Regions from separate parts of the Streptomyces johnsoniae genome, predicted to be linked through region 1. Evidence: riboswitches for the same ligand, from Rfam matches in the RefSeq annotation. Region 1 holds a riboswitch; the other holds the start of a gene.
What was found. Region 1 has a riboswitch for glycine ahead of gcvT (glycine cleavage system aminomethyltransferase GcvT). Riboswitches for the same ligand answer to the same signal wherever they lie in the genome.
Positions count from the first base shown of each region.

Region 2: linked by a shared signal. The riboswitch ahead of gcvP (aminomethyl-transferring glycine dehydrogenase) and the one ahead of gcvT (glycine cleavage system aminomethyltransferase GcvT) in region 1 are both predicted to bind glycine.

Region 1 is NZ_JAVREV010000001.1:241,615-256,580, forward strand. Features, by position in the region: gene RM779_RS01065 (glycerate kinase family protein) at 1-374, shown strand, start outside; gene RM779_RS01070 (hypothetical protein) at 393-596, opposite strand; gene RM779_RS01075 (helix-turn-helix domain-containing protein) at 868-2,055, opposite strand; gene RM779_RS01080 (DUF6415 family natural product biosynthesis protein) at 2,200-2,544, shown strand; gene RM779_RS01085 (hypothetical protein) at 2,554-2,940, shown strand; gene RM779_RS01090 (hypothetical protein) at 2,937-3,095, shown strand; gene RM779_RS01095 (hypothetical protein) at 3,101-3,313, shown strand; gene RM779_RS01100 (hypothetical protein) at 3,310-3,555, shown strand; gene RM779_RS01105 (glycine-rich domain-containing protein) at 3,945-4,436, shown strand; gene RM779_RS01110 (hypothetical protein) at 4,507-4,713, shown strand; gene RM779_RS01115 (hypothetical protein) at 4,742-4,867, opposite strand; gene RM779_RS01120 (Dps family protein) at 5,071-5,544, opposite strand; gene RM779_RS01125 (enhanced serine sensitivity protein SseB C-terminal domain-containing protein) at 5,618-6,391, opposite strand; gene RM779_RS01130 (enhanced serine sensitivity protein SseB) at 6,469-7,236, opposite strand; glycine riboswitch at 7,382-7,471, shown strand; gene gcvT (glycine cleavage system aminomethyltransferase GcvT) at 7,643-8,764, shown strand; gene gcvH (glycine cleavage system protein GcvH) at 8,820-9,206, shown strand; gene RM779_RS01145 (L-serine ammonia-lyase) at 9,214-10,581, shown strand; gene RM779_RS01150 (GNAT family N-acetyltransferase) at 10,586-11,041, shown strand; partial or broken gene RM779_RS01155 (transcriptional regulator) at 11,072-11,302, opposite strand; gene RM779_RS01160 (zinc-dependent alcohol dehydrogenase family protein) at 11,546-12,568, shown strand; gene RM779_RS01165 (DUF5994 family protein) at 12,728-13,279, shown strand; gene RM779_RS01170 (STAS domain-containing protein) at 13,276-13,629, shown strand; gene RM779_RS01175 (hypothetical protein) at 13,659-14,261, shown strand; gene RM779_RS01180 (SDR family NAD(P)-dependent oxidoreductase) at 14,270-14,966, opposite strand, start outside.
Region 2 is NZ_JAVREV010000004.1:60,535-75,500, reverse strand. Features, by position in the region: gene RM779_RS08515 (DUF881 domain-containing protein) at 1-534, shown strand, start outside; gene RM779_RS08510 (FHA domain-containing protein) at 693-1,397, shown strand; gene RM779_RS08505 (bifunctional nuclease family protein) at 1,477-1,950, shown strand; gene RM779_RS08500 (MerR family transcriptional regulator) at 2,094-2,696, shown strand; gene RM779_RS08495 (DNA polymerase IV) at 2,761-4,173, shown strand; gene RM779_RS08490 (PRC-barrel domain-containing protein) at 4,122-4,466, opposite strand; glycine riboswitch at 4,601-4,699, shown strand; glycine riboswitch at 4,701-4,817, shown strand; gene gcvP (aminomethyl-transferring glycine dehydrogenase) at 4,879-7,782, shown strand; gene RM779_RS08480 (hypothetical protein) at 7,854-8,423, opposite strand; gene RM779_RS08475 (glutamate--cysteine ligase) at 8,699-10,192, shown strand; gene RM779_RS08470 (CPBP family intramembrane glutamic endopeptidase) at 10,249-11,064, shown strand; gene RM779_RS08465 (DUF4232 domain-containing protein) at 11,071-11,817, opposite strand; gene RM779_RS08460 (DMT family transporter) at 12,132-13,214, shown strand; gene RM779_RS08455 (pyridoxamine 5'-phosphate oxidase family protein) at 13,098-13,772, opposite strand; gene RM779_RS08450 (aminotransferase class I/II-fold pyridoxal phosphate-dependent enzyme) at 13,830-14,966, shown strand, end outside.

The sequences.
Region 1 (14,966 bases):
CGCGGCTGCTGCCGCGCTTCGACGTTCTGCTGGACCACGTCGACCTGGACGCACGGCTGGCGCGCGCGGACCTGGTGGTCACCGCGGAGGGCGCGCTGGACCGGCAGTCCTCCCGCGGGAAGATCCCGGGCGAGGTGGCCCGGCGCGCGAAGGCGCTCGGCATTCCGGTCCTCGCCCTCGCGGGCACCCTCGGCGAAGGCGCGCACGAGGTCAGGCTGATCGGCGTCGACGCCTGGAGCGGCATCCTGCCCGCACCTGTCGGCCTGCCGGAGGCGCTGGCGCGCGGCGGAGAGTTCCTGGCCGACGCGGCGGAACGGGCGCTGCGCATGGTACTGCTCGGCAGCCGGATGGCCCGCCCCGCGGTGCGCCCCTGAGAGCCGCTCGGCGCGGGCCTACTCCCAGATATCGGGCCCGCCGCCGCGCCATTCGAAGAGGCCGGGGTCGCGCAGGTCGACATCGTCCGGGTCGAGCCCGGCCCGCCGCAGGAATTCGAGCAGCTCGCCGAGCGACCTGGCGCGGCCGAGGATTTCGCCGTTCGCGCGCACCCGCCGCCCGCCGCCCTCGGTCAGCGGATAGACGACGATGCGTGTGGCCATGCGCCAAGAGTGCACCCCGGCGCGCGCCCGCGCACCCTCGACGGCGCACGCGGGTGCGGAACACCCAGCCCGGAGACGGCCCCGGCAGGACCCGCAGGACCGACCGACGCGAAGCCGCGCGCGGCGTTCCGGTACGGCTCCGGCCGACTGCCCGACGCCGCCCGGAGCGCCACGCTGCCGCGTGTGCCGCGCGCTGAGCCCGGAGCCTCGTCTCCTCGGGCATGGCGGTTTCCTGGACGGGAGTGCGGGTAGCGTGCGCCAGGCCGCCGTGTCACGCCTCGTGGAGTCCTGCCCACTTGGCGAGTATCGCGAGTTCCGGCTTCGACCGCCGGTGCAGCGACACCAGGACCCGCAGCACCTCCCGGGCCATCGGGTGAATCCGTGCCATCTGCGGCGCCGCGTCCCGCGCGCGGAGCAAGGACTGGAGCGCCTCGTCACGGTCGCCGGCCGCCAAGTGCGCGCGTGCCGCGTCGATGTGCAGGTGCCCGACACGGGTCGGCGCAAGTCCTGGGAGGGGGACGTCGGTGAGTTCGTCCACCATCGCGACCGCGCGGCGGGGGCGCTCCAGTTCAATGTGAGTGGCGAGTTCATGGAGCACGACGTTGCCCGGCCCGAACGTCAAGTTGTTCCGGTACAGGTCGGCGTCGGGGATGTACCCGGCCAGTCGCTTGGCCTTCTCCAGGTGGAATTTGGTGGTGGCGCCGTCCCGGGCACGGGACGCCAGGGTGACGGCGCGGAGGTGCAGCGATCCGGCGGCTACGACGCCGGCGACGCTGTCGGTGGCGATGGCACTCATGGAGGTCAGCGCCCGGTCGGTGACGGCGAGCCCTTCGAGGTAGTCGCCCGCGGACTGGTAGCAGCCGGCCTCGGTCCAGGCGGCGGCCATCTGAGCCACGGGCGTCCAGCTCTGGTTGGCTGCCCACTCCTGCCGGGCGGCCACGAGGTCGGCGAGGTCGGGATACCCGAGTCGGTGGGCGATGGTGAACGCGCAGCTGTAGGCATCAACCAGCAGCTCCCAGGCCGTTGGTTCCTGTGTGTCGTGTGCGTGTGCGACAGCCCGGGCGATCAGTGCGGGCAGTATCGGGAGAAGGCGCGCGTAGTTGGTCGACGCGCGCATGCGGGAGGCGGCGTCGATGTCAGCGGGCAGCTGGTCGGCACGCAGATCCGTGACGGCTGGATGCCGGTGCCGGCGGACGGATGAGCGCAGGGCGTCGATGAGGTGGGGGTCGGGGGATTCCGCGTAGGGCTGGCCGTAAAGGACGGTGAGGGGGACACCCAGCGCGCCGGCGATGGATGCGGCGACGGCTGGGCGGCAGGCCCGGTCACCGATTTCGATTTTCGCGAGTAGTGACTTGGAAATCTTTGCCCGGTTGGCCAGCGCCTGTTGCGAGAGTTCCCTCGCCTTGCGCTGGACGGCGATGTTCTCGCCCACGGCAGTAGGTGCTGTGGCAGCGTGCATGTCCAAAGTGTTCCCCACCTCGCTGGGGGCGCGTCCGGCATCTGGGCTATTCCCTCAACGGGTTGTGCATCATCTGTGCATCTTCAGCCACCCGCCACGTAGTTGTCTGGTTACCACAGGCAATGACGGCTGGACGGAGGCGTCGTGAACTCGACGGGCAAGGACGCGAGCATCGACCACGATGCGCTGCGGGAGTCGGTGAGCCGCGCGCGGTCGCTCTACTCCGCGAAGTGGCAGGCCGCGAAGGTCGCCGAGGTGACCGAGCAGCTACGTGGCCACCTCGGCGTGCTGGTACGAGAGTGCTCGGGGATGGCCAAGCGGATGCCGCCGCACACCTCCACGCGGCGCCGGCTGGAGGCAGCCCTGGAAACCGCCGCGCACCTGCTGGAGAAGCAGCCGTCCGGGGGTCCGATGTCGATGCTCGTTCACATGCAACTGCTCGCCGACTCGGCGAGTTCCCTGGCCACTCACGTCCGTACCCCGAGCTGAGGCAGGGCCATGGCGACATCCGAGGTACTGCCCGAGTGGCTGCCCGTTGAGGAGGCGGCGGTGTTGCCGTCCGGCCGGTGGTGGGACGCAGTCCGCGTCACTTCGCTCACGGGAACGCGAACGGTCAGCCACCTGCGTGAGCGGTCCGGGCCGGTAATCGAGGATCAGGCGCTGCGCACGATGACGTGGTTGGTGCCCGTCGGCTCGTCCGACGGGTGGGCGCGGGCCGGCGGTATATGGGTCCTCGGGGCGGGGCTGGCCGCGCTGGTCCCGCCTGCCGAGAGCATCGGCGGGCCGTGGTCGGGCGGGGAGTCCCTGCGGTGGCTGATTCCCCCGACCGTCACGTGCCTGACCGACCCCGGCGACCTGCACGACGCACTGGAGCAGGTTCGGTGAACGCGCTGTCGCGCCGCGCGCGCCACCGGCGCTCAGCTGCCCGCCAGGCCCGCGCCCGTGGCTGGCTCGGCGCCCGCGCGGGCGAACTGATGATCGCGGCGGACCCGCTCGGTTTGGCCGCCCTGCTCGCCGTCCTCCTTGTCTCGCGGGAGTGAGCGCCGTGACCGCCTCTGTCTGTCACCACCCCGGCGTCCTCGACCGCCGCGCGGACGGCGCGTACTGCCCGCTCTGCGATGCCCTGATCTACACCGCCCGCGCCTGCGTCACCCCCGCCGACCCGCCGCCCGAGTCGCCCGCGCCGTCGCTGACCGACGCCGACCGAGAGGACCTCATCATGACCCCCGCAGCCGAGCCGCGCAGGCCGGCCCGATGACCGGCAGGCCCCTGGCGCGGGCCGGCCAGGTCATGATCTCCGTGGAAGTCACCGCGCAGACCGTGCGCCGCGGCGACCGACTGGCGATCGGCGGACAGGACTTCACCGTCCGCGACCTCACCACGATGCACCGCGGCACCAAACGGCTGGAGTTCACCACCGGCGAGACGTTCACCATGACCAAAGCCACCGTCCTGTGGGCCGCCCGCCGCCGCACCCTTCCGCGGGTGGACACCCCCTGAAACTGCGCTGCCCCCGACACCCGCCCCCGCGGCAGCCCGACACCATGGCGGCGGGGCCCATTCTCCCCTCGCGCGCAGCGGGGCCGCCCGGTCGCAGAGCCGGGCAGCCCCGAACCAACCGTGCGCGAGGGGAACGCCCGCCCCGCGCACGGGGCCCACGGGGCGGGCAACCAGCACCGACCGACGAGGAGAAGCGCATGGGCGCCTGCCCCGAGGGCGGCAGCCTGAACGTGCGCCGCCTATTTTCCACAGACGGGCGCGTGCCCTGCCAGTGCAGGGACTGCCGTCACACCTGGATCAGTTGACTCCCGCCCCGGCGCTCTCGCCTGGACAGCCGAGCGCCGGAGGCGGGCCCGCAACACCCCAGCAACCAAGAAGGGAACACCGGAATGAGCACTACCACCGTAGCGCCCCGCACCGGGCGCGACTTACTAACGGACCGCGAGTTCGCGGCCGTCACGGCGACCGTGCGGGGCAACAACCCCGGCATGCGCGAGCCGCTGGCCCAGCGCATCGTCTCCCAGGGCGCGGCGTTCGTCGGCGCTGCCGCCGTCACCGAGCACACCATCTCCCCGTCGCGCACGGTGGATGAGGGCTGGCATGCCCTGATCCTGCACACCCGCATCTACCAGCGGCTGTGCGACCGTGCGGGCCGGTTCGTGCACCACGTGCCCCAGGCCCCGGACTCCGGACGGTTCGACACGGCCTGGCGGGACCGGGCCATGGACGCGATCCGCGCGGCTGGGTTCGAGGTCGACGAGGAGTTGTGGCGACCTCCCGGGGACCGCACAGTCGACGTGGCCGCGCAGTGCCAGCACCGGCCGCCCACGTGCGATGACGCGCCGTGCGAGGCCCAGGACTGCGACGCGTCACCGAACTGATGCCACCCACACGAGCGGTGCACCCGCCGTTTCCTCTCCCAGGCGCGGGCCGCGACCGTACAGTGCGGCCATGACCGATCCCACCGATCCCGAGGAACAGCACCGGCAAGGCGTGAATGCCGCGGCCGTTTTCGAGCTGCACTGGCAGAAAGTACTCCGTCGGCGAAGCCGGAAGCCCCGATGGGCGCGTACCTGCCCCGGGACACTGATCGTCATGGCCACCGGGAACGGCCCGGTGACTGTTCCCTGTGTGTGCTGCCAGGGCGGCAGCTCCTGACCTGACGGACAGCGCAACGCCCCGGCCGTCACCGCGGCGGCCGGGGCTCCTGTACGAGGTCGGCCAGGTCGACGCCGAGGGCACCGGCGATACGGATGAGCCAGCCGAGGTGAACTGAGGTGGCGCCGGGAGAGCCGGCGGGGGCGGGGCCCACGGTTGCCCGCCCTTCCGCGGTGCCCACACAAAGGCCCCGACCGCCCTTTTCAGGGTGGCCGGGGCCTCGCTGCGTTCCGGTTTCCTTCCGGTCGGGCGGCGGATTCCGGTTTTCTTCCGTCACATTTCGGGGAGTGACGGAACGCCGTGTCACATGTCGTGACTGCTGTTTTCCCAGGTCACCACGCCGAGACGGTGGCGGTCTCAGGACTCGTTCTCGGCCTGGAACATCCAGTGGTGCTTCTCCAGCTCCTTCGTGAGCTGGATCAGTACGTCCTCGGTGACGGAGTCGACCGGGCCGACCTCGTCCAGGCGCTCGCGCATGCGGACGATGACCGCGCCCAGCGCGTCCACCATCGTGCGGACGGCCTCGGTGTCCTGCTGCCAGCCGTCGGCGACCTTGCCGATCCCGGTGGCCGCCGCGACCGTCGAGGCGCGGCCGTCCGGGGAGAGGCCCAGGGCCGCGGCGCGCTCGGCCACCGTGTCGGAGTGGGAGCGCGCGGTGTCCACGACGTCGTCGAGCTGCAGGTGCACCGAGCGGAACCGGGGGCCGAGAACGTTCCAGTGCGTCTGCTTGGCGATCAGGGAGAGATCGATCAGATCCACCAGCGCGCCCTGGAGCGCCTCGCCCACCGTCTTCAGCGTGGCCTCCGGCAGCGTGCTTTTGATGGCGTACATGCGGGCGTCCCCTCTCCTGTGTCTGTGAACGTGACGGGTAACCCGGAAAGGCCGCCCGAAACCGCCCAGGGACTCAGTACGGGCGCGGGTAGCCGTAGCCGTGCCGGCGGGGCGGGGCGGGGCCCGAGCCGTCGCCGGGTGCGTCCCGGTCGTAGAACGGGCGGGCGTTGGCCCGCAGCCACATCGCGACGGGGTCGAACGCGTCGGCCATCGCGACCGTGCCGACCGGCAGGCCCTCGGGCACCGCGGTGATCGCCCGGCTCATCATCTGCCGCACGGCCTCCGCCGTCTGTTCCGCGGTGTCGTCCACGTCCAGGCCGATCACGAGGTAGGCGGGGCCGACCGCGGGGCGCACCCACGCACGGCGCAGGCTGCGCAGCGCCGGCGTGCGCCGGGCGTGCAGCGTGAGTTGCGCGTAGAACGCGTCCGCGCGGATGCTGGGTTCGCTGATACGCAGCGGGCCGGCGGGCAGCCGGTCGAGGCCGCCGGCGATGCGGCGCAGGTCCAGCCACGGGATGCCGAGGCCACCGCTCTCCGCGTGCGGGTTGAGCCACAGGCCCCAGTGCTCGGGGTAGAGGGCCGCGGCGATGTCGCGGCCGGCGACCACCTCGTGCGCGCGCGTCCAGCCGCTCGCGGTCAGCTCCCGTTCCGAGGTGACGCACGGCGCGTAGCCGTGCCCCGCCACGTCCACGCTGCCGTACTGCGCGTCCGGCTCACCGGGGCGGCCGTGCCACAGCAGCATCAGAACCTCGCTGGTGGCGAGCGCGCCGAGCAGCTTCTCGTAGGTGTCGAGGCGGTCGGGGGTGATCCGGGGCAGCAGCTCCTCGACGCCCTCTTCCGCACTCACCTGGTCCGGACCTCCTCGCGCCCCTCGGATGCACTGTGCCCGGCAGCCGCCCGTCACATGCCCCTCACCGAGGGCGCTTAGACGTCACGCGTGTAGAACGGCTGCACACATTCCCGCAGCCAGTCCACCACGGGGTCCTCGGCCGCATCCAGCATGACGAGTTGCACCGGCCAGGCGACCGGTCGCGCGGCGAGCGCGCGCCCCAGCGCATCGCCGGCGGCCGCGCGCCCTTCCTCGTCCGGCGCGTCCAGCTCCACGCCGATGAACAGGCTCGGCGGCGCTCCCTCGGCGCTGGCGAGGCCGCGGCGGGCGGTCCTGACCTGCCACACCTGCGCCAGCTCGGCCGCCGCCGCGTTCAGGAAGTCGACCGGCTCGCTCTGCCAATCCGGCTGGAACAGACGCATCCGCGCGCCGGAGGGCACACCGGGCGTGCGCCGGCCCGGGGTGGAGCGGCACAGCTCCGCCACGGCGGCGGGCGGCACCGGAACGCCGACCGTGCCGCCCGGGTTGACGGCGATGCCGACCTGCGGCGGCAGCCCGCGGGCGAACTGCCAGGCGGGCGCGACACTGAACGGAAGGTGCGAGGCGCCGCCGAGGTGCAGCTGCTCCGCGGAGCTGAACACCGGGACGTACACGCCGCCGTTCAGCTCGATGGTGGGCAGGTCGAGGGTGCGGCTCTCCGGCCCGCCGCCCTCGGGCAGCGGGACCCACACGGCGCTGCGGGCCAGGGTCTCAAGCAGGCGCGGGGCGGCGTCGTTGGCGCCGAGGGCACCGGCGAGCGTCTCCTCCAGCTCGTTGCTCGGCCAGCCGCCCCCGTAGCCGGGGCCCTGCCGCGGAACACTCATCTCGTTCGACCACCATCTCATCAGGTCCGGGAACGCCGCCCCAGACCTTAGTACGGGCGGCGATCGGGGACGGGGCGGGCGGCCTGCCGCCCCGGTCCGTGCGATGATGTGTCCGCAGCACGACACAACCGCATACCTGGCCGTTCGACCACGCGCGGGAGAGTCCCCGGTCACCGGGGCGCCGAAGGAGCAAGTCCTCCCTTGAATCTCTCAGGCCCCGCACCGCGCGCGGGAGGCGAATCTGAAAAGCGGGCCGCCCACGTCGGCGCGGCCCCACCCACGGTGCAAGCCGCCGCCCGCCAGGGCCGCGGCGAACCTCTCAGGTGCCGATGACAGATGGGGAGGGCCCGGAAGCCTTACGCCCCCTGCCCTTCTGCCGCTGCCCATCGCCTCCTGGAGACCGCCCATGACGGACGTCACCCCCCGGACGACGGCGCTCGACGCCGTGCACCGCGCTCTCGGCGCCACCCTCACCGACTTCGCGGGCTGGTCGATGCCGCTGCGCTACGGCAGCGAGCGGGCCGAGCACCAGGCGGTGCGCTCCGCCGCGGGCCTGTTCGACCTCTCCCACATGGGCGAGCTGACGGTGACCGGGCCGCAGGCGGGCGCGCTGCTCGACCACGCGCTCGTCGGCCGCCTGAGCGGCCTGGCGGTGGGCCGGGCCCGTTACACCATGATCTGCGATGCCGCGGGCGGCATCCTGGACGACCTGATCGTCTACCGGCTCGCCGACGCGGAGTACCTGCTGGTCGCGAACGCGGCCAACGCGCAGACCGTGCTGGACGCGCTGGGCGCACGCCGAGGGGCGTTCGACGCCGAGGTGCGCGACGACCGCGCGGCGTACGCGCTGATCGCCGTCCAGGGCCCGGCCGCCTCCGGCATCCTCGGGCGCCTGACCGACGCCGACCTGGCGGGCCTGAAGTACTACGCGGGCCTGCCAGGAACGGTCGCGGGCCGCCACGCGCTGATCGCCCGCACCGGATACACCGGCGAGGACGGCTTCGAGCTGTTCTGCGCACCGGCCGACGCCGAGCCGCTGTGGCAGGCGCTCACCGAGGTCGGGCGGCCCGACGGGCTGGTCCCCTGCGGCCTCGCGTGCCGCGACACGCTGCGGCTTGAGGCCGGCATGCCGCTGTACGGGCACGAACTGTCCACCGCCACCACCCCGTTCGACGCCGGGCTCGGACGGGTGGTGAAGCTCGACAAGCCGGGCGGCTTCGTGGGCCGCGAGGCCCTGGCCGCCGCGGCGGAGCGGGCCGCGGCCGGACCGCCGCGCGCGCTCGTCGGGCTCGTGGCCCGCGGCCGGCGCGTGCCGCGCGCCGGGTACGCGGTGGTGAACGCCGCGGGCGCCCCCGTCGGCGAGGTCACCTCCGGCGCGCCGTCGCCGACCCTGGAGCGGCCGATCGCCATGGCGTACGTGGACCCGGAGTTCGCCGCGCCGGGCACCGAGGGCGTGTGCGTGGACATTCGCGGCAGCCGCGAGCCGCACGACGTCGTGGCGCTGCCGTTCTACCGTCGCCAGAAGTAGTCCCGAGTAATCGCACAAGCTGAAGACAACCGCGATCTCCCAGGAGAGCCACCCCATGAGCAACCCCCAGCACCTGCGCTACAGCAAGGAACACGAGTGGCTGACCGCCGCCGAGGACGGCGTCGCCACGGTCGGCATCACCGAGTACGCGGCCACCGCGCTCGGCGATGTCGTGTTCGTCCAGCTGCCGGAGACCGGGTCCGCCGTCACCGCGGGCGAGCCCTGCGGCGAGCTGGAGTCGACCAAGTCCGTCAGCGACCTGTACGCCCCGGTGTCCGGCGAGGTCACCGAGGTCAACCAGGACGTGGTGGACGACCCGGCCCTGGTCAACTCCGCGCCGTTCGAGGGCGGCTGGCTGTTCCGCGTGCGCCTGGACACCTCGGCGGGCGAGCCGGAGGGCCTGCTGTCCGCCGACGAGTACACCTCCTTCACCAGCGAGTGAGCACGCCGTGGCCCTCTCCGCCTTCGACCTGTTCAGCATCGGCATCGGCCCCTCCAGCTCGCACACCGTCGGCCCGATGCGCGCCGCCGGGATGTTCGTCCGCAGGCTGAAGAACGAGGGGCTGCTGGCCCACACCGCCGCCGTGCACGCCGAGCTCTTCGGCTCGCTCGGCGCCACCGGGCACGGCCACGGCACGCCGAAGGCGGTGCTCCTCGGCCTCCTCGGCCACACGCCCGACACCGTGGACACCGACCGCGCGGACGAGGAGGCGGAACGGGTACGCGGCGAGCGTTCCCTGCCGCTGCTCGGCGTCCACCCGGTCCCGTTCGACCAGGACACCGACCTGGTGCTGCACCGCCGCCGCGCCCTGCCGTACCACGCGAACGGCATGACGCTGCGCGCGGACGACGGCGCGGGCCGCCCGCTGCTGGACAAGACGTACTACTCGGTGGGCGGCGGCTTCGTCGTCGACCATGACGCGGTCGGCGCCGACCGCATCCGGCTGGACGACACCGCGCTGCGCCACCCGTTCCGCACCGGCGACGAACTGCTGCGGATGACGCGGGAGACGGGCCTGTCGGTGTCCGGCCTCATGCTGGAGAACGAACGGGCCTGGCGCACCGACGCCGAGATCCGCGCCGGGCTGCTGCGCATCTGGGAGGTGATGGCCGCCTGCGTCGACCGCGGCCTGCGCACCGAGGGCATCCTGCCCGGCGGCCTGAAGGTCCGCCGCCGCGCCGCGGCCTCCGCGCGCCGCCTGCGCGGCGAGGGCGACGGGGCGGCGCTCGCGATGGAGTGGGTCACGCTGTTCGCGATGGCGGTCAACGAGGAGAACGCGGCGGGCGGGCGCGTGGTGACCGCCCCGACGAACGGCGCGGCCGGCATCGTGCCCGCCGTGCTGCGCTACTACGTCGACTACGTGCCGGGCGCCGACGAGGAGGGGATCGTCCGCTTCCTGCTGGCCGCCTCGGCGATCGGGATGCTGTTCAAGGAGAACGCGTCGATCTCCGGCGCCGAGGTCGGCTGCCAGGGAGAGGTCGGCTCCGCCTGCTCGATGGCGGCCGGCGGCCTCGCCGAGGTCCTGGGCGGCAGCCCCGAGCAGGTGGAGAACGCCGCGGAGATCGGCATCGAGCACAATCTGGGCCTGACCTGCGATCCGGTGGGCGGCCTCGTGCAGATTCCGTGCATCGAACGGAACGGGATGGGCGCCGTCAAGGCGATCACCGCCGCCCGCATGGCCCTGCGCGGCGATGGCCGGCACCACGTGTCGCTGGACAAGGCGATCAAGACAATGAAGGACACCGGGGCCGATATGAGCGTGAAATACAAGGAAACGGCCCGCGGCGGCCTCGCGGTGAACATCGTCGAGTGCTGACTCGATGTTGATCAGAGCGGCGCGGGCCGAGGAGGCCGGGGCGTTGAGCGAGCTGGCCCTTCGTTCGAAGGCGTACTGGGGCTATAGCGATGCCTTTATCGCCGCTTGCCGCGAGGAGTTGCGCCTCCACCCCGGCGACATCGAACGCCGGCGGACCACCGTGGCGGAACGGGAGGGCCGCGCGATCGGGTTCGCGACCCTCGACGGTGAGCCGCTGGAGGGTGAGTTGGGGATGCTGTTCGTGGACCCGCTCGCCATCGGGCAAGGTGTCGGCCGTCGCCTGTTCGACCACACCCTCGATGTGGCACGCGGCCTCGGCTTCACCCGCCTGATCCTCGGCGCCGACCCCAACGCGGAGCCCTTCTACCGCCGGATGGGGGCGGTACGTGTCGGCTCGGAGCCTTCCGGATCGATTCCCGGCAGAGAGCTTCCCCTGATGGCGGTGGACCTGAGGGTTTGACGAACGCCGAGCCGGGCTGCCGGGTGCGGTGAGCCGGAGGGCGGCGGCGATAGCCTCCAGGACGGCGGGTGAGACACCGGCGAGGTGGCCGCGTCCGACCTTGGCGTAGCACTCGACGCCGACGTCGGCGAGGGCGGCGACTTCGCTGCGCCGCAGGCCGGGGACGCGGCGTTCGCCGCCGGTGGGCAGTCCGGCCTGCTCGGGGGCGACCTTGGCTCGCCGCGAGACGGGGAACTCGCGGACTTCCTGGCGCTTGTCCAGGTCATCGACGGTACGCCCGCCCGGCTGTGCGAGGGACGCACTGCTGGTGCGCCCCTCGGCGGAACCTCCCTCGACGCCGACGGCCGCGCTTCCCTGGACAGCGTGCCGCCCGACGAGTGGCATCGCGCCGACACGCCGCGTGCGCGAACCGTACCTGTCCCCGGCCGCCCTTAGCTGTCCAGGACCGGACCCGGCCGCCGTGCCGGGGCCCGGCACGCGAGCGAACGAGGAAGAGGGATCATCATGCGCGCTGCTGTGCTGCACGCTCCCGGCGACGTCCGGGTGGAAGAGATCGGCGACCCGACGATCACCGCGCCGACGGATGCGGTCATCCGGGTGTCGGCGGCCTGCGTCTGCGGTTCGGACCTGTGGCCCTACCGCGGCACCGAGCCGATTCAGGCGCCGATGCCGATGGGGCACGAGTACGTCGGAGTCGTCGAGGAGGTCGGCAGCGACGTCCGCACCGTGCGGCCCGGGCAGTTCGTCGTCGGCACGTTCGTCGCCGCCGACGGCACCTGCGAGATCTGCCGCTCGGGATACCCCTCCTCCTGCGTGAACCGCGTGTTCATGGCCCAGGTCGGCACCCAGTCAGAACGCGCCCGCATCCCGCACGCCGACGGCACCCTCGTGGCCACCCCTGGCACGCCCGAGGAGGACCTGATCCCCCACCTCCTGGCCGCCTCCGACGTGCTGGGCACCGGATGGTTCGGCGCGGTGGCCGCCGAGGCCGGGCCGGGAAAGACCGTCGCGGTCGTCGGCGACGGCGCGGTCGGCCTGCACGCCGTGCTGGCCGCCCGGCAGCTCGGCGCCGAGCGGATCATCGCGGTGAGCCGCCACGAGCCCCGGCAGAAGCTCGCCCGGGAGTTCGGCGCCACCGACGTCGTCACCGCACGCGGCGACGAGGGCGTCGCCGCGATCAAAGAACTGACCGGCGGTCTTGGCGCCCACTCGGTCGTCGAGGCCGTCGGCACCCAGCAGTCGATGCAGCAGGCGATCCGCTCCACCCGCCCGGGCGGCCACCTCGGCTTCGTGGGCGTCAACCACGACGTCACCCTCAGCGGCGAGGAACTGTTCTTCTCCCAGATCCACCTCCACGGCGGCCCCGCCCCGGTCCGCCGCTTCCTGCCCGAGCTGATCGACCTGATCTGGCAGCGGAAGATCCACCCCGGCAAGGTCTTCGACCTCACCCTCCCCCTCGACCGGGCCGCCGAGGCGTACCGGGCCATGGACGAACGCCGCGCCATCAAAGCCCTGCTGCGCGTGTGACGCCCGCAGCCGCCCACCGCGGCTGTCCGCAGCGACGGTGGCGCCGTACAGTGGTGGTATCGAGAGTTTGTCGTACGTCGGCTTTCATGCGGGCGCCGTTCTCGACGAAGGAAAATGCCGGCCTTCGCCCCAGGCGGTGGCCGGAGACGGGTTCGTCCCATGTCAGCGACAACCGATCGCCCCACATTCCCCTCGGGGCGTGCTGATGCCCTCCCTGCTCGACTGGCCCTGAAGAGCCCGGATGCTCCGCGAGAGCTGCTGGACGGGGCATGGTGGCCTCGTTCCCGGGAGCTGTCCCGGGAGCTTCCCGCGCTGGCCGCCGTACTGGACCCGTTGTGGGGCAGGATCACCCGTGTCGCCGTGAACCCCCGCCACTGGCCGGTCGTTCCGCGCAAGGTGCCGGTCGGGCGGCACGTGATCAAGGTGGGCTGGTTCGCGGCGGAACTGGACCCGCACATGCTCCTGCTGCTCTCCTTCCGCGTCGGCCGCTGGGATCTGCTGGTGATTCCTCCGGAGACCAGCGCGCACTCGGCGGAACGGCTGATGGCCGCGGCGCGCGACGCGTCAGGGCCACCCCGCACCGCGAGCGCGCTCATGGCCGACGAGACGGCCCACCCGGAGCTGCTGACGGTGTGGGAGGACGAGGGCGGCGCCGTCCCGCCGGAACGCCCGCGCGCCGGACGGCACCACGAGCGGCGGGGCCCGGCGTGACAAGCGACCTCGCGCGTCCCGGGCGGACCGGCGTCCCGCTGCGCGTGTCCCACCGCCGGAGAGCCGACCGGGCCCCGATCACGCTGACGGGCGACATCGGCGTCGCGTCCTCGGCACTGCTCCGCGACGGCATCCACCTGATCGACGCCGGCCTGGCCGGCGTCACCTTCCGCGACTGCGCCGGGGTGAACGCCGCCCTCACCGCGTCCCGGCGCGCGGCGACGGCGGGCGCCGTGCTGCGCCTGCACTGCCCGGACGTCCGCGCCGGGCCGGTGCCGCCCGGACGGTTCTCCGGAGGCGCGGGCCGACCATGGCGGCCGGGCCGCGCGGCGTGCGGGAGTGTGTGGTGAGGCCGCCTGCCCGGCCCGGGAAGCGGCCCGTGTCCGCGACGTCCCCTGCCCGCCTGCGCCGGCTCAGCCGCTGGCAGGCCGAAGGGATGCGGGAGGATCTCGCGGATCTGTACGCGGAGTCCACGACGGCAGGCACCGACGTGGACTACCGGAGCCGGGAAGACTTCTTCCGGCGCCTCGCCGAGGATGTCAGGCAGCCGGGGTTCGGCATGCTCATCGCGGAGACGACCACCCTGGCGGGGTGCGCTTTCGGCTTCCCGGTGGGGCGTGGCAGCTCCTGGTGGCACGGGTTCGACGGCCCGCTGCCGCCGGATGTCGAGCACCTCACCGCTTCGGGGCGGGTGTTCTCGATCACCGCGATCGTGGTCCATCCGCGGGAGCGCGACCGCGGGCTCACCGAACGGCTTCAGAAGCGTCTGTTCGCCGATCACCAGGTCTCGTTGGGCGTCACCCTGGTGGACCGCGCCGATGAGTACGCCGTGCGGGCTTTCGCGGCCCTCGGCTGGCGGCAGATCGGCGAGCTCCGCCGCCCGACGGGCCCGGCGGTTCTCCGGGTCCTCGCCCTTGACCTCGGGAACGCGCGGTCCGCCGCGCCCGGCCAACTCGGACGGCACGACAGCACGCAGGGGTGAGGCCCCGTTCAGGCACTCGGTGCCGGGCCGGGACGGGTACGGCTCAGCAGCTCCTCGGTGCGCTCCGCGAGGCGGGCCGCGTCGGCCGGGTCGAGGGTCTTCAGCGACAGCGGAACGTTCCGGCCGCGGTCGACGGCGGTCAGCGGTTCCGCGGGCGGCCGGTCGATCCAGTCGACGACAGGGCGGGCCGAGTCGGCCACCGGGCGGCCGAAGAACCGGCCCAGCAGCCGGATCGAGCCACGGACCAGCGGGTTGCCGTGGGCGTCGGCGCCACTGCGGGTGAAGCCCGGGTGGTACAGGACGTAACGGGCCCGGCCGCCGGCCGCCGCGAAGGCCACGCCGAGCAGGTCGTTGGCCCGCCCGGCCTGGAGCTGGGCGCGCACCTGGCCGTAGCGGCGGGTCAGTTGCAGGTCGTCCCAGTGCATCCGGCCCGCGGTGTTGCCGACCCCGGCCACGTTCACGACGACGGGGGTCTCGGCGGCGTCGAGCAGGGGGCGCAGGCGGTGGGCGAGCAGGTGGCGGCTCAGGTAGTAGAGGGCGAAGGTGAACTCCAGCCCGTCCGGGGTCTCCCGCCGTTTGACGCTGACGCGGTTGGCGAACAGCGCCAGCGCGTCCACGGCCTCGTGGTGCCCGGCGATCTCGGCCGCGACCCGCTCGACCTCGGCGATGGAGGACAGGTCCGCCCGGATGAACCGCAGGTCCCGG
Region 2 (14,966 bases), on a different contig from region 1:
CTGGAGGACCGCACCGCGCGGCTGGAGGAGGAGAAGAACGGCTTGGAGGAGCAGCGCACCGAGCTGGAGACCAGCTCCGACCAGGCCGAGGAGGCCAGGCGGCAGACGGAGGAGCGCGAACGGCAGCTCGGCGTGCTCGCCGGTACCGTCGCCGCCGAGGGCCCCGGCATCACGCTGCGCATCGACGATCCACTCGGGGCCGTCGAGGCGGATATGCTGCTCGACGCGGTGCAGGAGCTGCGCGCGGCGGGCGCCGAGGCCATCCAGATCAACGAGGTGCGGATCGCGGCGGGCACCTCTTTCGTGGACGAGAACGGCGGGGTGTTCGTCGATGGCGAGCCGGTGCGCGCACCGTTCCTGATCGCCGCCATCGGGCGGCCGCAGGACCTGGAGCCGGCGCTGAACATCCCCGGGGGCGTGGTGCAGTCCCTGGAGAACGAGCAGGCGGAGGTGTCGGTGGAGCGCCAGGAGAAGGTCGTCGTGGACGCCTTGCGATCGGCGGAGCAGCCTGACTACGCTCAGTCGTCACCGTGACGGAGCCGACGTCACGGGGGCTGCCACACTTCCGTGGCACTCGGTGAGGGAAACTGAACGGGGGCCGGGGACGTTGTCACGACGTCCTGTACGGCCGGTGAGAGACAATGGACCGGTCCCGTCCGACGAGGGCCGGGCTAGGCGCGAGGGGATCGCTGGTGAGCTTTTTCGCTAGATTGTTCGGCAGGCGTCGGAGCGGCGTGCACAGCGCCGCACGGAGCCGCGCCCGCCAACAAGGCGACCCAGCGACGGCGCCCGGCGGAGAGCCGGGGCGCCCGTTGTTCCGGGACGAGGTCGCCGGCCCCGGCGGCATAGGCTCCCAGGGGTCGGGACGGGAGACGGTCACCTGCTCCCGCTGCGGCCACAGGTCCGCCGCGACCAGCAGGTTCTGTTCCAACTGCGGCAATGGGCTGCGCCCGGGGCTCGAAGGCTCGTCCGAGACGACCTCCACCATTTCGATCTCGGGCCTTGAGGCGTACGAGGCCGAGGTCACCGGGCAGCACCCGGCGCCGGCGCTCTCGCCCGAGGCCCAGGCGGCGGTCGAGGCGCTGCCGCCTGGTTCGGCCCTGCTCATCGTGCGCCGCGGGCCGAATTCGGGGAGCAGGTTCCTGCTCGACGGGGACCTGACGACCGCGGGCCGGCATCCGCAGAGCGACATCTTCCTCGACGACGTGACGGTCTCGCGCCGTCACGTGGAGTTCCGACGCCAGCCCGACGCCAGCTTCACGGTGAGTGACGTCGGCAGTCTCAACGGCACCTACGTCAACCGGGAGCCCCTGGATTCGGCGGTGCTCAACAACGGCGACGAGGTACAGATCGGGAAGTACCGGCTGGTTTTCTTCGCCAGCAGGCAGGCGTTCTGACCTGCGAGCGTGGCCGCTCGCGCGCCGCACGGCGGTGCTCGACTATCCAAATGCACCGAGCACCGCCTAGGGTTGCTGTGTGAATCAGCTCGACGTCGTGGGCGTGCGGGTGGAAATGCCCAACAACCAGCCCATCGTGCTACTCCGTGAAGTCGGAGGCGACCGCTATCTCCCGATCTGGATCGGCCCGGGGGAGGCGACCGCCATCGCGTTCGCCCAGCAGGGGATGACTCCTGCCCGGCCCCTGACGCACGATCTCTTCAAGAACGTGCTGGAGGCGGTGGGGCAGGAGCTCAGCGCGGTACGCATCACCGACCTGCGCGACGGGGTCTTCTATGCCGAGCTCGTGTTCGCCAGTGGGGTAGAGGTCAGCGCCCGTCCTTCCGACGCGATAGCCCTCGCGCTGCGCGTCGGTACGCCGATCTACGGCAGCGATGCCGTACTCGACGACGCCGGGATCATCATTCCCGACGAGCAGGAGGACGAGGTCGAGAGGTTCCGCGAGTTCCTCGACCAGATCTCCCCCGAGGACTTCGGCACGAGCAGCCAGTAGCGGCGCGTGGCGATCGTTGACGCGCTGAGTGTGGATGCCTAGCGTCAATGGGGCATGTCTTGGGAGGAGCGCTGTGTGCGTGCTCATCGTGACAGCCGGTGAGCGACGAAGGCACGGTCGGGGCATGCGGAACGGAGGCCGGCGTGACAGGTAACGGCGACAGCAGAGCGGTGGGCGGGACATCCTCCCTCCCCGGCGCGCCGCCTCCACCGGGGCTGAGACCCTCCGCGGCCGGGCAGGACCGCGAAGCGCCGGACCGGCTCGGCTACCGGGGCCCGAGCGCCTGTGCGGCCGCGGGCATCACCTACCGGCAGCTCGACTACTGGGCCCGCACCGGGCTCGTGCAGCCCAGCGTGCGCCCGGCCCACGGCTCCGGCACCCAGCGTCTCTACAGTTTCCGGGACGTGCTGGTCCTCAAGATCGTCAAACGGCTGCTGGACGCCGGGGTTTCCCTCCAGAGCATCCGCACGGCCGTTCAGGCGCTGTGCTCCGCGGATCTTGCGGAGCTGTCGGACATGACCCTGATGAGCGACGGCGCCACCGTGTACCGCTGTGCCTCCCCCGAGGAGCTGGCCGAGCTGCTGCGCGGCGGCCGGGGCGTTTTCGGCATCGCCGTCGGCGCGGTGTGGAGCGATGTGGAGGGCGCGCTGGCCCAGCTGAGCGCCGAGCGGCTCGACACGGGCGAGCCCGTGCCCGTCGCCCACCCGGGCGACGAGCTGGCGCGCCGCAGGCACCGCACGGGCTGATCCGAAGCCGGGCCCGGGCAGACGTTCCCCCCGGCTTGTCAGACCCGTGGGGCACCATCGTTGTGTGAGAGGCCAGCCTACGGTTCTGCACCTCGACATGGACGCCTTCTACGCCTCGGTGGAGCAGGCGGCCAAGCCGAGCCTGCGCGGCAAGCCCGTGATCGTCGGCGGCCTCGGGCCGCGCGGCGTGGTCGCCACCGCCTCCTACGAGGCCAGGCGGTTCGGCGTGCACTCGGCGATGCCCATGGCGCAGGCGCGCCGCCTGTGCCCGCATGCCGCGTTCCTGGTGCCGCGCTTCCAGATCTACCGGGCGATCAGCGAGACGGTGATGGGCCTGCTGGCCGAGCTGTCACCGCTGGTCGAGCCGCTGAGTCTGGACGAGGCGTTCGTCGATCTGGCGGCGGGCGGCACGGCCGCGTCCGCGGAGGAGGCGCGGCGCACCGGCGAGCGGCTGCGCGCCGCGATTCGCGAGGCCACCGGCGTGACCGGTTCTGTGGGCCTGGCAGGCTCCAAGATGCTGGCCAAGATCGCCTCCGAGCAGGCCAAGCCGGACGGTCTTGTGCTGATCCGCCCCGGCACGGAGCGCGAGCTGCTCGCGCCCATGCCCGTGCGCACGCTGCCCGGCGTCGGCCCGGCCACCGCGGAGGTGCTGCGCAGGGCGGGCATCACGACCGTGGGCGAGACGGTGCAGGCGGGCGAGGCCGAGCTGCTGCGGCTGCTCGGCAAGGCGCACGGCGCCTCGCTGTACCTCATGGCCCGCGGGGTCGACGAGCGGCCCGTGGTCGCGGACCGGGACACCAAGTCCGTCTCCGTGGAGGACACCTTCGACGTCGACGTCACCGACCGGGCCCGCATCCGGTTCGAGGTGGCCGGGCTGGCGGACCGCTGCACGCGGCGCCTGCGGGCGGCCGGCCGCTCGGGGCGGACGGTGGTGCTGAAGGTCAGGCGCTACGACTTCACCACGCTCACCCGTTCCGAGACGCTGCGCGGCCCCACGGACGACCCCGAGGTGGTCCAGGAGGCGGCCCGGCGGCTGCTGGAGGGCGTGGACACCACGGAGGGCGTCCGGCTGCTCGGTGTGGGCGTCAGCGGTCTTGCCGACTTCACCCAGGAGGATCTGTTCGCCCAGGCGCTCCAGTCATCGCGCGCGCCGGAGCAGCCGGCCGCCGAGCCCTCGCCCGGCGGTGCGCCCGCGCCGCGGCCGGTCCCGCGGACCACCGACTGGCTGCCCGGGCTCGATGTGACGCACGAGCGGTTCGGTCCCGGCTGGGTCCAGGGGAGCGGCGTCGGCCGCGTCACGATCCGTTTCGAGCGCCCCGATTCGCCGCCGGGCCGAGTGCGCACGTTCCTGGTGGATGACCCGGAGCTGACCGGCGGCGAGCCGCTGCCCCTGGTCGAGCGGGCGGCCCCGCCGGGCGGCGGGAGTCAGGCGGACAGCGTGTCGTCCGGGCCGAGCCGGGGGACGTCGAGGCCGTAGTGGTGGTACAGCTGGAGCTCCTGCTGGGGGGAGAGGTGGCGGCCCACGCCGAAGTCGGGGGCGTCCCTGATCAGGGAGCGGGGGAAGGGGACGCACAGCGTGTCGTCCACCAGCTCGCTCGGTTCCAGCGGAACGAACGCGTCGCGGCTGAAAAGGCCGGTGCGCACGGCCGCCCATTCGGGTGCCCCGGTGGCGTCGTCGAGATACACCTCATCCACAGTGCCGATCTTGGTGCCGTCGCGGTCGAACGCCTTGAGGCCGATCAGACTGCGCGGGTCGATGTCGGTCTGCACGATTCCTCCAACTGATCACCACTGGTCCCGGAAGGTCTCCACGACCTACGAAAAGGCACAATCCGCGGACTGGCCAGTCGAGTGGCACCCGGGCCACCGGAACCACCCCCGCTGGTACCCTCAAAGACGGTTGACAACCTCGTGCGGGAGAGTCCCGGTGCCGACCAGGCCCCGGGCGCCGAAGGAGCAACTCCTCCCCGGAATCTCTCAGGCCCCTGTACCGCGCGGGGATGACCACTCTGGAAAGCAGGGTGACGGGGGAGCGACGCTCCCCGGGTTCCCTCACCGACGGTGCAAGCCGGTCACGTGTGTGACGCGGTGAAGCTCTCAGGTCGACATGACAGAGGGGGAGGCAGCCAGGCGCCGGCGCCTGGCACCCCCGCAGGTCGCCGCGACCAGGAGGAGCCTCCCGATGACCGCTCGCCGCACCCCGTTGTCCGCCCTTGAGCAGGGCACTCCCTTCGCTGCCCGGCACATCGGGCCCGACGCGCAGGACCAGGCCAAGATGCTGGCCCACGTCGGCTTCGGCTCCCTGGACGAGCTGACCGCCGCCGCGGTGCCCGAGACGATCCGCACCACCGAGGCGCTGCGGCTGCCCGAGGCGCGCGACGAGGCGGGCGTGCTGGCCGAGCTGCGCGCTCTCGCCGCCAGGAACACGGTGCTGCACTCCATGATCGGCCTCGGCTACCACGGCACGTTCACCCCGCCCGTCATCCTGCGGAACGTCATGGAGAACCCGGCCTGGTACACCGCGTACACGCCGTACCAGCCGGAGATCTCGCAGGGCAGGCTGGAGGCCCTGCTCAACTTCCAGACCGTCGTCGCCGACCTCACCGGGCTGCCCACGGCCGGTGCGTCCCTGCTCGACGAGGCGACCGCCGCCGCCGAGGCGATGGCACTGTCCCGCCGGGTCGGCAAGGTCAAGGGCGGGGTCTTCCTCGTCGACGCCGACTGCCTGCCGCAGACCATCGCGGTGGTGCGCACCCGCGCCGAGCCGACGGGGGTGGACGTGCTGGTCGCGGACCTCGGTGACGGCATTCCGGCCGAGGCCGCGGAGCGCGGGGTCTTCGGCGTTCTCGTGCAGTACCCCGGGGCCTCCGGCGCCGTGCGCGACTTCCGCGGCCTGATCGAGGAGGCGCACGGCCTCGGCGCGGTCGTCACGGTGGCCGCCGACCTGCTCGCCCTGACGCTCCTCACCTCGCCGGGGGAGCTGGGCGCCGACATCGCGGTCGGCTCCAGCCAGCGGTTCGGCGTCCCGATGGGCTTCGGCGGCCCGCACGCGGGCTTCATGTCCGTGCGGAACACCTATGCCCGCAGCCTGCCCGGGCGTCTGGTCGGCGTCTCCCGGGACGCGGCCGGGGCACCGGCTCACCGCCTCGCGCTCCAGACGCGGGAGCAGCACATCCGCCGCGAGAAGGCGACGAGCAACATCTGCACCGCACAGGTGCTCCTGGCCGTGATGGCCGGCATGTACGCGGTGTACCACGGGCCGGACGGGCTCGCCGCCATCGCCCGCCGCACCCACAGGTATGCCGCGCTGCTCGCGGCCGGGCTGCGCGATGGCGGCGTGGCGGTCGTGCACGACTCCTTCTTCGACACCGTCACGGCCCAGGTGCCAGGCCGGGCGGCGGAGGTGGTGGCGGCGGCCCGCGAGGCCGGGGTGAACCTGCGCCTGACCGATGCCGACCACGTCGGCGTCTCGTGCGACGAGACCACGGGACGCGGCCAGCTCGCCGCGGTCTGGGCGGCGTTCGGGGTGGCGGGTGACGCGTTCGGCATCGACGCGCTGGACGCGCGCACGCCGGACGCGCTGCCCGAGCAGCTGCTGCGAGGCGACGACTACCTCGCGCATCCGGTCTTCCACCGGTACCGTTCGGAGACCGCGATGCTGCGTTATCTGCGGCGGCTCGCCGACCGCGACTACGCGCTGGACCGGGGCATGATCCCGCTGGGCTCGTGCACCATGAAGCTGAACGCGACGGTGGAGATGGAGCCGGTCACCTGGCCGGAGTTCGCCGCGCTGCACCCGTTCGCGCCCCTCGAACAGGCCGAGGGCTACGTCGCGCTGATCCGGGAGCTGGAGGAGCGGCTGGCCGAGGTCACGGGCTACGACAGCGTCTCGCTCCAGCCGAACGCCGGCTCCCAGGGCGAGCTGGCGGGCCTGCTCGCCGTGCGCGCCTACCACCGGGCGGCCGGGCAGCCCGGCCGGACCGTCTGCCTCATACCGTCCTCCGCGCACGGCACCAACGCCGCGAGCGCCGTCATGGCCGGGATGCGGGTCGTCGTGGTCGCGACCGGCGAGAACGGCGATGTGGACGCCGATGACCTGCGGGCCAAGATCGCCGCACACGCGGACGAGCTGGCCGTGCTGATGGTCACCTACCCGTCCACGCACGGGGTGTTCGAGGAGGACATCGCGGATATCTGCGCGGCCGTGCACGACGCGGGCGGGCAGGTGTACGTGGACGGTGCCAATCTCAACGCGCTGGTCGGCCTGGCCAGGCCGGGCCGGTTCGGTGCGGACGTCTCGCACCTCAACCTGCACAAGACGTTCTGCATCCCGCACGGCGGCGGCGGTCCTGGCGTCGGCCCGGTCGCGGTGCGTTCCCACCTCGCGCCCCACCTGCCCGGCCACCCGCTCCAGCCCGCCGCGGGACCCGTGGGCGGCGGCACGGGTCCGGTCTCGGCGGCGCCGTGGGGCTCGGCGGGCATCCTGCCGATCTCGTGGGCGTACGTGCGGCTGATGGGCGCGACGGGGCTGCGCCGCGCCACGCAGGTCGCGGTACTCGCCGCCAACTACGTCGCCAAGCGGCTGGAGCCGCACTACCCGGTGCTGTACGCGGGTCCCGGCGGGCTGGTGGCGCACGAGTGCATCATCGACGTGCGGCCGCTGACGAAGGCGACCGGCGTCAGCATCGACGATGTCGCCAAACGGCTGATCGACTACGGGTTCCACGCGCCGACCATGTCGTTCCCCGTGCCGGGGACTCTCATGATCGAGCCCACGGAGAGCGAGGATCTGGCAGAGCTGGACCGGTTCTGTGAGGCGATGATCGCCATTCGTGCCGAGATCGACCGCGTCGGGTCGGGGGAGTGGCCGAAGGACGACAATCCGCTGGCCAACGCCCCGCACACCGCGGCCCAGCTGAGCGGCGAGTGGCCGCACCCGTACACCCGGCAGGAGGCCGTTTTCCCGACCGGGGCCCAGGACCAGCGGGCGGGCAAGTACTGGCCGCCGGTCCGGCGCATCGACGGCGCCTTCGGGGACCGCAATCTGGTCTGCTCCTGCCCGCCGGTGGCCGACTACGCGGACTGAACGCCGGGCACGAGGGCCGGGGCCGGTTCGCGCCGTTGCGGCCCGGCCCCGGACGTTTGGGTGGTGAGCGGTCAGCTCGCCAGCCCGACGGGCGCGAGCCGGGTGCTCAGCACCGGAAGCAGCACGTCGGTGCGGACCGCCCGGTCAGCGGCGATCCCGGGCGGCGCGGGGGCCAGCGGGATGAGCAGGTCCTGCGGCTGAGGGCTGCCCTCGGCGGGGTCCGCGGCCGGGTCGGAGTGCAGCCAGAGCGTCAGCATGTACAGCTCCGGCACGGACAGCAGGCGCGGCTGGTAGGGCGCGGGCAGCGACTCGGCCAGCCGCACGGCCCGTTCCGTCGACGCGATGTACGGGCCCTCGCAGAAGTGCGAGAACGCCCAGCCCTCCGGTGTGCGCGCGGTTTCCGCCGCGCCGACGGCCCGGCCGTCGCGCGTGAGCAGGAAGCGCCAGCCGGTCAGCCGGGCGTCGGGCGGCGCGGCGGACCCGGTCACCGGCGACAGCCGGTGCACGGGCAGCGGAAGGGCCAGGTCCAGGGCGCCGTGGTCGAGGTACAGCGGATGCGGTGCCCGCCTCGTTGCGGGGTGAAGCGCCGTACGGATGCTGCGCTCGGCGGCAGCGGGAGCCGTCGGGTTAAGCACGGGCATGATGGGTCGCCTCTCGCTTCGGAGTAGGTCGCCTCTTGATAGGGAGACACGCCGTGCCGGATTTTATACGCGGCTTGTTGTCCCTACGTTTCAAGTAGCCCACCCGCGAGGTTTCGGCAAGGGGGAAATCCGGTCGCCGCGGCGACCGCCGGAGCGGCGATTATTCCAGGGGAATATGCCCTGATGGTGAGGCTGCGGCGCGCGGGACATGCGTGCCGTCCCGGCCACCTGGGCAGGATCGAGCCCATGACACCGCTCGACCGAGGAGGTGCCCCATGGGAGAGAAGGTCGTCGCCGACCGCTTCGATCTGGCCGCACGGCAGCGGTTCAGGGCCCGGCTGCACGCGTGTCTCGACGCCCTCGGCGCGCTGCTGCGCGAGGACCGCTTCGAGGGGCCGCGTGACCAGATCGGTCTTGAGGTGGAGCTGTGCCTCGCCGACTCCGACGGTTCGCCCCGAATGGTCAACGATGAAGTGCTGTCCCGAATGGCGACCCGCGATTTCCAGGCGGAGCTCGGACAATTCACCCTCGAACTCAATATGGCGCCCCGACGGCTGTCCGGGCGGGTGTTCGACGATCTGGCCGAAGAACTGCGCATCGCCCTGGGCTATGCCGACCGAATGGCCGCGGAATTCGATGCGCGGTTGGTGATGACCGGAGTGCTGCCGACGATCACCGCTGAGCAGATGGCGCCCGATACGTTCTCCCCGGACGACCGTTACATGCTGCTGAACGATCAGATCATGGCGTCGCGCGGGGAAGCGATCACCCTGGACATCACCGGCGCCGAGCGGCTGCGCGGGACCTTCGAGTCCATAGCCGCCGAATCGGCGTGCACCTCGGTGCAGTTCCACCTCCAGACCACGCCGGAACGATTCGCCGACACCTGGAACGCCGCGCAGGCCGCGACCGCCGCGCAGGTCGCCGTCGGTGCGAACGCCCCGTTCGTCTTCGGCCGCGAGCTGTGGCACGAGTCGAGACCCCCGTTCTTCCTCCAGGCCACCGACAGCCGCCCGCCCGAGCACGCGGCCCAGGGCGTCCGCCCGCGGGCCTGGTTCGGCGAACGCTGGATCGACTCGGTCAGCTGCCTGTTCGAGGAGAACGTCCGCTACTTCCCCGCTCTGCTCCCGCTGTGCGGCGAGGAGGACCCGCTGGAGGTGCTCGCGTCCGGCGGCGTGCCGCGGCTGTCGGAGCTGATCCTGCACAACGGCACGGTGTACCGCTGGAACCGGCCGGTGTACGCGGTCACCGGCGGCGTCCCGCACCTGCGCGTGGAGAACCGCGTGCTGTCCACCGGGCCCACGGTCACCGACACCGTGGCCAACGCCGCGTTCTACTACGGGCTGGTGCGCGCGCTGGCGGACGACCCGGAGCCGGTGTGGCGGCGGATGCCGTTCGCCACCGCGGAGGAGAACTTCCTCGCGGCCTGTCGGCACGGCATCGACGCCGAACTGAGCTGGCCGGAGCCGGGAGCGGGCGCCCCCAAGGCGTGGCCCGCCGCCGAACTGGTCCGCCGGCGGCTGCTGCCGCTGGCCGCCGACGGCCTCGACGCCTGCGGCGTCGCCGCCGCTGACCGTGACCACTACCTCGCCGTGATCGAGGGGAGGTGCCGCCGCCGCGTCACCGGAGCGGGCTGGCAGACTCGGGTCTACCACCAGGCGGTGGCCGATGGAGCGGACCGGACGAGCGCACTGCGCGATCTCGTCCGGCGGTACAGCGAACTGGCGCGGTCGGACGCTCCCGTGCACAGCTGGCCGGACGAGGGCTGACGCCCCCGGGGCCCGCGCACGGGCGCACGGCGGCGGTGCGCGGACGGGAGGCGGCGTTGGGGCCGGAGCAGGCGACGAAGGCGGCCACGGGCGGCGCGGGACGGCGCTCCCGCCGCCTGCTCGGCCACGAAGTGCTGCTGGTGCTCGGGCTTTCCCTCGGCGCGAGCGCGATCGGGGCACTGATCCGCTTCTCGGGCGTGCTGACCCGCCCGGGCGGGCTGAGCGACCAGGCCGCCACGCTCAACAGCTCCCGCGCCCCCGACCGGCCGTGGCTGGACCTGGCGTGGCAGCTGTTCGGGATCGCCACCGCGCTGGTGCCCGTCGCGCTGGTCGCCCACCTCCTGCTGCGCGAACGTGCCGAGGCCGCCGGCCCGGGGCTGCGGGGCATCGGCTTCGACGGGCACCGGCCCCGCTTCGACCTGGCCTGGGGAGCCGTGGTGGCCGCGGGCATCGGCGGCAGCGGGCTGCTGCTCTACCTCGGCGCCCACGCGGCAGGGGCCAACCTCACCGTCGTCCCCGAATCGCTGCCGGACGTGTGGTGGAAGATGCCGGTGCTGATCCTCTCCGCCATCCAGAACTCCGTGGTGGAGGAGGTCATCGTCGTCGGCTACCTGCTGCGCCGCCTCGGGCAGCTCGGCTGGTCGCCGATAGGCGCCCTGGTCGCCAGCTCCGTGCTGCGCGGCACGTACCACCTCTACCAGGGCATCGGCGGTTTCTTCGGGAACGTGGCGATGGGCGTGATCTTCGTCTGGCTGTACCGGCGGTGGGGGCGGGTCATGCCGCTGGTCGTGGCGCACGCGCTGATCGACATCGTGGCGTTCGTCGGCTACGCGCTGCTGGCCGGCCGCGTCGACTGGCTCCCCACCGCCTGACCGCCGTTACCGCGCGGGGCCGGTGCCCGCGGCGAGCGGGAGCGCCTCGATCCGGCCCGCGCCGCACACCGAGCCGAAGTCCCACTCGGCGCTGGTCGGGCTGTACTCGTCCGGCGGGATCACGGCAAGACCCGCGGGGTCGGGCCCGCAGTTGCCGTCGGCCGGGTCCTGTTCGCCGGGCACCGCGCTCCAGTGCAGCTGGGCCCAGGCGCTGCCGCCCGGTTCGACGGTGAGCACCTGCGGGGCGGCGGAGTCGTCGCGGACGGTCGTGGTCGGGATGTCGTCGCCGTCCTGGGCCGTGAGCTGGAGCCCGGGCCAGCCCTGGGTGCGGCAGGCGCTGTCGGAGGTGTTGGTGAGCACGAGCGCGGCGTAGCGGTTGCCGGCGCCGGGCGAGAGCGGGTTCAGCGAGGCGGACAGCGCGTCGGGCGAGCACCACGCCGGGTCGCCGGCGGCGGCCGGGGGCGGCCCGCTGCCGTCCTCGGCGGTGTTCTCCCGGTCGCTGTCCTCTTCTTCCCCGGACCCGGAACCGGACCCGGAGGTGTCGGGCAGCGGTTCGGCTTCCTCGGTCGCGGGGTCCGCTTCCGCCGGGCCGCCGTCCCGTTCCGCGGAGCGCTCCTCCGCGGCGGTGTCGGACGCGTCGCGGCTTCCGGCGGTGTCGTCGGTGTCGTCCGAACCGGCGCAGCCGCCGGCGACGAGCACGGTGAGTGCGGCGAGCGCGGCGAGCGCGGCGGTACGTAGGGAATGAGACGCCATGATTCGTTCCTCCGGTGTGGGGATTCGGCTGGGCGGAGGAGTGCTGTGGGGATTGGACGCGTCCCCGTCAAAAGAGGTTCCCCGTGGACCGGTTGGCACGCCTGCTCGCGCACGGGCTTCCCGCGGGGCCTGTGCGGTGCCGCGGTTCGGCATTTAAGGTGGCAGACATGATCAGGACTGTTCTTCCGCCGCCGGCCGCGTAACGCGGGCGGCCCCACCGAGGCACGTGCCGGGCGATGCGCCCCGGCGCGCGGCCGGTCCTGCCCGCCTCCGGGATCAGTGACCGCCACCTCGTCCTGTGTGGGAGAACCTTCATGCGTCATTCATCATCTTCGCGTGTGCCGGCCGGGCTGCCGGCCGGGCTGCCGACCGGCCGTGGAGCGGCCTTCGTGGCCCTGGCCGCCGTCGCCTGGGGCACCGCGGGCGCCGTCGCGGCCCTGCTGTTCGACACCAGTGGGCTGGGCGCCATCGACCTGACCTTCTGGCGTACGGCGGGCGGCCTCGTGCTGCTGCTCGCCGTACGCCCGCTGCTGCGCGGGCGGGGCGCGGCGCGCCCGCGCGTGCGCCCCGCGGCGCAGCGCCCGTTGCGCCGGGCCGCGAGCGTCGGGGTGATGGGCGCCGGGTTCGCCCTGTTCCAGGCCGCCTACTTCGCGGCCGTCGACGCCACAGGGCTGGCCGTCGCCACCGTGGTCACCCTCGGCGCGGGCCCGGTCCTGATAGCGCTCGGCGGCAGGCTGCTGCTGGGGGAGCGGCTCGGCAGGGGCGGGGCGGTGGCGGTGGCCGGTGCGCTGGCGGGGCTCGCCGTGCTCTCCTTCGGCGGCGCGGACGGGGCGGGCGCGGTACGGCCCTCGGGGCTGGCCTTCGCCATGCTGGCCGCGGCGGGCTACACCGTCATCACCCTGCACAGCCGCAGGCAGGGCACGGCCGCAGTGGCGGCCGACCCGCTGACGACCACCCTCTCCTCCCTGGCCGTGGGAACGGGGCTGCTGCTGCCGTTCGCCCTGGCCGACGGGGTGCTTCCGCGGGGCGAGGACCTGGCCGCCTCGCTGTTGCTGCTCGGGTACCTGGCGGCCGTGCCGACCGCCCTGGCCTACGCGCTGTACTTCGCCGGGCTCGCCGTGGTGCGGGCCGCCACCGCCTCGGTGATCGCGCTGATCGAGCCGGTGACGGCCACGCTGATCGCCGTGACACTGCTCGGCGAGCGGCTGACCGCGGCCGTCGTCGTGGGCACGGCGCTGCTGCTCGGCGCGGTCGTGGGCCTGGTCCTGGCCGAGGGCCGGTCAGCCCCGGGCGTAAGCCGTCAGGTAGCCGGGAGCGGGCAGCCGCTCGGTGTCATGGGGAACGGGGGCGCCGTGGACGGTGCGGACCGGGAGGACGCCGGACCAGTGCGGGAGTGAGGCGTCCTCGGGATCGTCGTTCGGGCCGCCGCCGCGGACCTTGGCCGAGACCTCGGCGAGGTCGAGGACCAGCACGGCGGTCGCGGCCAGTTCCCGGGCGTTGGCCGGGCGGCAGTCGGCCGCCCGGCCCGGCACCACGTGGTCCACCAGCAGGTCGAGCGCGCGGGCCTTCTCCGCGGTGTCGGTCACGGGGCGCGCGGTGCCGTGCACCACCACCGAGCGGTAGTTGACGGAGTGGTGGAACGCCGAGCGCGCCAGCACCAGGCCGTCCACGTGGGTCACCGTCAGGCACACCGGCAGGCCACGCTCCGGTCCGCCGGCGGCCCGCAGCGGGCGGGAGGCGGTGGAACCGTGCAGGTAGAGCCGCTCGCCCTCGCGCGCGTACAGGGTCGGCAGCACGGCGGGCGCGCCGTCGCGCACGAAGCCGAGGTGGCACAGGTAGCCCTCGTCCAGGACGGCGTGCACCAGCTCCCGGTCGTAGGAGACCCGTTGCCTGGCGCGGGTCGCGGTCGTGCGGGTGGTCTGCGGGTAGTCGGCCGCGTCGGGGGCGGTGGACATCGGACGCTCCTCGGGTCGGACTTGCACAGCGCATTACACTAGTGCAAAATGCTGATTGTGCTAGGAGAATATCGGATCGAGGGTCGCGGCGCCTCCGACATTGCGGCCAGCGTCGAACGGGGCGTCGGCAGCGGCGCGTTGGCCCCCGGTCGGCCCCTGCCGACGCTGCGGGAGCTGGCCGAGTTGCTCGGCGTGAACCAGAACACCGTGGCCGCGGCGTACCGGATGCTCCGCGAGCGGGGCGTCATCGAAACGGCCGGCCGCCGCGGCAGCCGCGTGCGCGCCCGTCCGGCCAGCACCCCGCGCGAGGCCGTCGGCGTCGATGTACCGCCCGGCGTCCGCGACCTGTCCCGCGGCAATCCCGCCCAGGACCTGCTGCCGCGGCTCGGCACCGTGCTCGCGTCCGCCGCCGCCCGCGCCACGCGTTCCCCCGTGCTCTACGGCGACCCGCCGGTGCACGCCGCGCTGGAACGGGTGGCCCGCGACCGCTTCGAGCGGGACGGCGTGCCGGCCGGCCGGATCGCCGTCACCTCGGGCGCGCTCGACGCCGTGGAACGTGTCCTCGCCGCGCGCCTGCGCCCCGGCGACACCGTGGCCGTCGAGGACCCGGGCTGGGGTGCGCTGCTCGACCTGATCCCCGCACTCGGCCTGCGCACCGCGCCCGTCGCGGTGGACGACGAGGGCCCGCTGCCGGAGCCGGCGGCGGATGCGCTGCGCCGGGGGGCGCGCGCCCTGATCGTGACCGCCCGCGCGCAGAATCCGACGGGCGCCGCCGTCTCCGCGTCGCGCGCCGTGGCGCTCCGTGCCGTTCTCGCCGCCCATCCGGACGTCCTCCTCATCGAGGACGACCACGGCGACGGCATCGTGGAGGTGCCCCCGCACCCCCTGGCCGGGCACACCCGCTGCTGGGCGTTCGTCCGTTCCGCCGCCAAGGCGTACGGGCCCGATCTGCGCGTTGCCGCGTGCACCGGCGACCCGGTCACCGTCGATCGGGTGCTGGGGCGGCAGCGCCTCGGCCCAGGCTGGGTCAGCCACCTGCTCCAGGACGCGGTGGCGCAACTGTGGGCAGGGGGCGCGGAGGAGGCGCGACGAGCGGCGCGTGCCTACGGCGAGCGCCGGGATGCGCTGCTGGGCGCCCTCGCCGCCCGCGGCGTGCCGGCCCACGGTCCCAGCGGTCTGAACGTGTGGCTGCCG